2 linked regions of the Roseateles amylovorans genome follow. The protein of the gene in region 1 interacts with the protein of each later gene in a pairwise test. Links are inferred from orthologs where the notes say so. Each region holds a gene or a part of one and is shown on either strand. Other genes may lie near its edges.

The links.
Region 2: the proteins of rlmB (region 1) and tsaE interact in binary tests that used the Escherichia coli proteins (3 or more experiments, as listed by UniProt). The link is inferred for Roseateles amylovorans from one-to-one orthologs.

What each region holds. Positions count from the first base shown.
Region 1 is NZ_CP104562.2:4,308,637-4,311,569, forward strand. What follows is about bases 17-2,878. They hold rlmB (23S rRNA (guanosine(2251)-2'-O)-methyltransferase RlmB), read right to left. Parts: upstream 1,917-2,878; coding sequence 1,116-1,916; downstream 17-1,115. Other genes in these bases: N4261_RS17750 (chromate transporter), read left to right, coding at 17-196; upp (uracil phosphoribosyltransferase), read right to left, coding at 418-1,050; N4261_RS17765 (acetyltransferase domain-containing protein), read right to left, coding at 1,933-2,697. Also shown: more of N4261_RS17750, read left to right, coding at 1-16. UniProt on the Escherichia coli protein: Specifically methylates the ribose of guanosine 2251 in 23S rRNA.
Region 2 is NZ_CP104562.2:4,200,219-4,203,208, forward strand. What follows is about bases 65-2,983. They hold tsaE (tRNA (adenosine(37)-N6)-threonylcarbamoyltransferase complex ATPase subunit type 1 TsaE), read left to right. Parts: upstream 65-1,234; coding sequence 1,235-1,732; downstream 1,733-2,983. Other genes in these bases: N4261_RS17365 (AEC family transporter), read left to right, coding at 65-81; queG (tRNA epoxyqueuosine(34) reductase QueG), read right to left, coding at 78-1,151; N4261_RS17380 (N-acetylmuramoyl-L-alanine amidase), read left to right, coding at 1,831-2,983. Also shown: more of N4261_RS17365, read left to right, coding at 1-64; more of N4261_RS17380, read left to right, coding at 2,984-2,990. UniProt on the Escherichia coli protein: Required for the formation of a threonylcarbamoyl group on adenosine at position 37 (t(6)A37) in tRNAs that read codons beginning with adenine.

The DNA.
Region 1 (2,933 bases):
CATGACGCCGCTGACCCTGGGCCTGATGGTGGCCACCGGATGGCTGCTGGCCGCGCCCTATGTGGCAGAGCCGGACCACCGCTGGGCCACGCTCGCGCTGATCGCCGCTACGCTGTTCCTCACCCTGCGGACCCGGCTGGGCATCGTCTGGATGGTGCTGGGCGGCGGCGTGCTGGGGGCGCTCGGTATCGTCTGACGCCGGCAAACAGCGGGAGAGAGCGGCGGTAGAGCGGCACTAGAGCGGCCAGCGCACGGTGGGAGAACGGTCGGAAAGCGGCCGGAAAGCGGCCGGAAAGCGGAGGGTACCCACGCAACGCAGCCTGTGTGGCGGACGCACACCAGACCGCCGCCGCACGAAAAAACGGGACGCCTGGGCGTCCCGTTTTGCGTTTCAGCGCGAACGTGGCCTCGTGGATCTCACGCGTCCTTGGTGCCGAAGATCTTGTCGCCGGCATCACCCAGGCCCGGGATGATGTAGCCGTGCTCGTTCAGGTGGGAGTCGATCGCGGCGGTCCAGCAGCGGACCTCCGGATGCGCCTTGGTCAGCGCCGCCACACCTTCGGGCGCCGCCACCAGCACCAGCGCACGGATGTCCTTGCAGCCGCGTTTCTTCAGCAACTCGATGGTCGCGATCATCGAACCGGCGGTCGCCAGCATCGGATCCACGATCAGTGCGGTGCGCTGGTCCAGTTGGCCGACGAACTTCTCGAAGTAGTTCACCGGCTGCAGGGTCTCATGGTCACGCGCCAGGCCCACCACGCTCACCTTGGCGTTGGGCATCATGTCCAGCACGCCGTCCAGCATGCCCAAACCGGCCCGCAGGATCGGCACCACGGTGACCTTGCGGCCGGCGATCTGGTCGATCTCCACCGGACCGCACCAGCCTTCGATGGTGGTCTTTTCCAGCGGGAAGTCGGCGGTGGCCTCATAGGCCAGCAGCCGGGCGACTTCGCCGGTCAGCTCGCGGAACTTCTTGGTGGACATGTCGCCCTCCCGCATCAAGCCGATCTTGTGCTTGACCAGGGGATGTTTGACTTCGATGACAGGCATGGCGGGTGGCGGAGGGAACGCGAAAAAGAGAGGGGGCGCGGCGTCGGGCCGCCGCGCGCGGATTATCAGCCAGCGGCCGGCTTGCGCTGCCGCAGCGCCTCATACAGGCAGACGCCTGCGGCCACCGAGACATTCAGGCTCTCGACCGCGCCCTGCATCGGGATGCGCACCAGTTCGTCGCAGGTCTTGGCGGTGAGCTGACGCATGCCGTCGCCTTCGGCGCCCAGCACCAGCGCGACCGGGCCGGTCAGGTCCAGGTCATACAGTGTCTTCTCCGCCTGGTCCGAGGTGCCGATCACCCAGATGTCGCGCTCCTTGAGCTCATTGAGGGTGCGCGCGAGGTTGGTGACCATCAGGTAGGGCACGGTCTCGGCCGCACCGCTGGCCACCTTGGCCACGGTGGCATTCAGGCCGACCGCATGGTCCTTGGGCGCCACCACCGCGTGGGCGCCAGCACCGTCGGCCACCCGCAGGCAGGCGCCGAGGTTGTGCGGATCGGTCACGCCGTCCAGCACCAGCACCAGCGGCGGGCCTTCCACCGCATCCAGCACATCGTCCAGCGAGTGATGCTGCGCCACCGGCCGCACCCGGGCCACCACGCCCTGGTGGCGATGGGTGCCGCAGAGCTTGAGCAGGCGGTCGTCGTCGCTCTCGACCAGCTTGGCCCCGGCGGCCTCGGCCTTTTCGAGGAAACCCTTCATGCGCTGGTCTCGTCGGGTGGCGTCGAACAGGATTTCCTGCACCGACGACGGCGCGGTCTTGAGCCGCACGGTGACGGCATGGAAACCGAACAGGATCTGGGTCTTGCCGGTCGACGGGCCGCCGGCATCGACGGCGGGACTGGATTTCTTGGAGGGAGCGCTCATGCGCCGGATTGTCGCCTCAGAACCAGCCCAGCCACTGCGCGCCCATCAGTGCCCCGATCAAGATCGGCTGATGCACCATGTAATACGACAGCGACCACTGCCCCAGCAGCGCCAGCGGACGCAGCACCGGACGCAGGCCGGCCGGCAGCGGGCGCCGCAGCCAGGCGCGCACTACATCGGTCTGCGCCAGCGCGCATCCGAAGAGCATCGGACCCAGCCAGGGCAGCAGCGGGACATAGTCTTCGGTCAGCGGCTTGCGGGTCACCAGGCCCACCCAGTTGGTGGTGCGGGTGTCGAAGAACGGATTGGCGATCACCAACGGCAGCAGGATGGCGATCAGCCCCAGCAGCCACAGCCACGGCCGGGGCAGCCGGCCCAGGCCGAAGCGCACCAGGATCAGCATCATCGCCATGCCGTGCAGCACGCCGAAGCTGATGAAGGAGCGCGGGAACATGAACCACGAGCCCAGCGACACCAGCAGCGCGCAACCCATGATCTGACCCCAGCGGCGCCAGAAGCGCTCCGCGCTCTGGCCCTGTGCCAAGGCCACCGCCTGGCCCATCCCCGCGCACAGCAGGAACAGGCTGACGATCGCACTGCGCTGCCAGGTCCAGGTCGGGTCGCGGTAGAAATCCTGGTGGATCAGCCTGAAATAAGACAGGTCGAAGCAGAAATGGAAGACCGTCATCCACACCATGGCGAAGCCACGCAAGGCGTCGAGGCGGTCATAGCGGGGCGTCGGGACCGGATCGTCCACCGGAGGATCGGCGACGTCGGGCAAGGCAACCGCGGAACGGGGCGAATGAGGTGGACGGGCCGGCAGAGTCATCGGGAACGCAGTCTACAGAAGGCGCCCTCCCCGAACCATGACGGCTCGTCCCGCAAGCGATGCCAACCTGGCGCGGAACACCTGATTGAGGGGGGAGGTTGTCTTGCGAGAAACGACGTGGCACGGCCGGGAGGCAATTGAACGCAGTATCCCAATCAGTTTCAGTCAGGCGCCAGGCTTGCGAAGCA
Region 2 (2,990 bases), 110 kb from region 1 along the record:
GTGGCGGGGTTGGTCACCGTCTCCACCTTGCTGGGCATGGTGGTGTTGCCCCTGTGGTTGCAGGCGACGCCGCTGAATTAGCGCGCCGCCTCCGGCGTCTGCGCCAGCGCCCAATCGATGTGCTCGGCGACCAACGGCGTTGCCTCTAGGCGCTTCGCCACCAGCGCCGCCCGCATCCGCTCCCGCAGCGCCGGTGCCAGGTCTTGTCGCAGCGCATTGCCCAGGGCCACCGCGAGGTTGCGCCGCCAGCGGGCATGGCCGATGCGGCGGATGGCCGACCCTTCGGTGCGCTTGAGGAAGGTCGCTTCGTCCCAGGCCCACAGGTCCAGCAGGCCGGCATGGCCGAGCGGCTCACGCCAGTCGAAGTCCGGCAGCGCATTGCGCCGCGCGAATTTGTTCCACGGGCACACCAGTTGGCAATCGTCGCAGCCGTAGATCCGATTGCCGAGGGCGGGCCGCAGCTCGACGGGAATCGGGCCGTCCTGCTCGATCGTCAGATAGCTGATGCAGCGCCGTGCATCAAGCCGGTACGGCGCCACGATCGCGCCAGTGGGACAGGCGTCCAGGCAGGCGCGGCATTGGCCGCAATGGGCGGTCACCGGCTCGCTGGGCGGCAGGGCGAGGTCCAGATAGATCTCGCCGAGGAAGAACATGGAGCCGCTGTCGCGGTGCAGCGTCAGGGTGTGCTTGCCGCGCCAGCCGATGCCCGATCGACTCGCCAGTTCGACCTCCAGCACCGGCGCCGAATCGGTGAACACCCGGTGACCCAGCGGGCCGACGGCCTGCTGCAGCCGATCCGCCAGTTGCTGCAGCCGCTGGCGCAGCACCTTGTGATAGTCCCGGCCCCGGGCGTAGAGCGAGACCTGGGCATGGGTGGGATCGGCCATGGTGGCCCATTCGCGCTGCTGCCAGTCCTCGCCCAGCGTGGCCGGCAGGTAGTCCATGCGGGCGGTCAACACGCTGAGGGTGCCGGGCACCAGCTCGGACGGCCGGGCGCGCTTGAGGCCGTGGGCGGCCATGTAGTGCATCTCGCCATGAAAGCCGGCCTGCAGCCACGCTTGCAGTCCGGCTTCCGCACCACTCAAATCGACGTGTGCCACCCCAATCTGTGAGAATCCGAGCTCGAGTGCCCAGGCGCGAACCTCGACCATCAACGCTGCGAGCGCGGCGGGGTCGCGGGGGGTGACCGATGCGGCATCGGGGTGGTTGTCGTTCAGCAAGGATTCCATAGGTTTTGAGCATTCTAGAAACCCGCCAGTTCCGCTGGCCCGACGAGCCCGCCTGTGAACGTTTTGCGCAGGCGCTGGCCGGCTGTCCGCAGATCGCGGACTTGAGCATCGAGCTCGAAGGCGGGCTCGGTGCCGGCAAGACCAGCCTGGTGCGCCACCTGCTGCGTGCGCTGGGCGTGACCGGTCGCATCAAGAGTCCCAGCTACGCGGTGGTGGAGGACTACCTGCCGCCGTCGCTGAACGGGCTGCCGGCCCATCATTTCGATTTCTACCGCTTCAATGATCCGCGCGAGTGGGAGGACGCGGGCTTTCGCGACCTGTTCGCCGCACCGGGCCTGAAGCTCAGCGAGTGGCCGGCCAAGGCCGCCGGCATGCTGCCGCCGCCTGATCTGCGGCTCACCCTGGATGTCCAGCCCGACGACAGCCGCGAGGTCCGCGCCGAGGCGCACACCGCGCGCGGCCAGGCGCTGCTGCTGGACCTGGCCCACATCCTGCAAGCCTGACACGCATGAGCGGAGATTCCAAGCGATTCCCCTTCGGCCCGACCGATGACGCCCGTTCCGCGGCGACCACCCGCGGCCGCCGACGCGCGCTGGGCCGCATGGGCGCCCTGGTGCTGAGCGTGCCGGTGGTGCCGCTTCTGCCGGTCAGCTCGGCCTGGGCGGCGAGTTCGGCGACCATCGTGGCGGTGCGGGTCTGGCCGGCGGACGACTACACCCGGGTGACGCTCGAATCCGATCGTCCGCTGGCGGCCAAGAGTTTTCTGGCCACCCATCCGGACCGTTTGGTGATTGACATCGACGGTCTGGAACTGAGCCAGGGGCTGCGCGAGCTGCTGGGCAAGGTGAAGCCGGACGATCCCTACATTGCGGCAGTGCGGGTGGGCCAGAACCAGCCGCGGGTGGTGCGCATCGTGCTCGACCTGAAGCAGGCGGTGGCGCCGCAGGTGTTCACCATCGAGCCGGTGGCGGCCTACAAGAACCGGTTGGTGCTGGATCTGCATCCGGCGCAGGAGCGTGACCCGCTGCTGGAGCTGGTGCTGGAAAAGGAAGCGGCGGAGCGTGCGGCGGCGCAGTCGGTGCAGGATGCGCTGGGCGAGATGATCGGCCGTATCGACCGACCGCAGTCTGCGGCCAGCACGGCTGCGGCGGCGGCTGACAAGGCCGCCAGTGCCGCCCTGCCCCCGGCGCCGCGCCCCAGCGCCCCGGTGGTGGCGCAGCATGCGCCGCCGCCGCCGACCACGCCGCTGAAGGAAACGGCGCCGGAGATGAGTCAGGCCAAGCTGGATCGGCTGATCGTCATTGCGATCGATCCGGGCCATGGTGGCGAGGATCCGGGCGCCATTGGTCCGAGCGGGCTCAAGGAGAAGGACGTGGTGCTGGCGATCGGCCTGAAGCTGCGGGACCGGCTCAACAGCAATCCGAAGATCCGGGTGATGATGACCCGCGACGCGGACTTCTTTGTCCCGCTGCCGGACCGGGTGCGCAAGGCGCGTCGGGTGCAGGCGGATCTGTTTGTGTCCATCCATGCGGATGCCTTCATCACGCCCAAGGCCAAGGGTGCGTCGGTGTTTGCGTTGTCGACCGGTGCGGCCAGTTCCACGGCGGCGCGGTGGATGGCCAACAAGGAGAACGCGGCGGACGTCATTGGGGGTGTCAACAGCAAGGCGGTCAAGGATGACGGCGTGCTGCGGGCGATGCTGGACATGAGCACCTCGGCGCAGGTCAAGGACAGCCTGAAGCTGGGCAGCGAGGTGCTGAG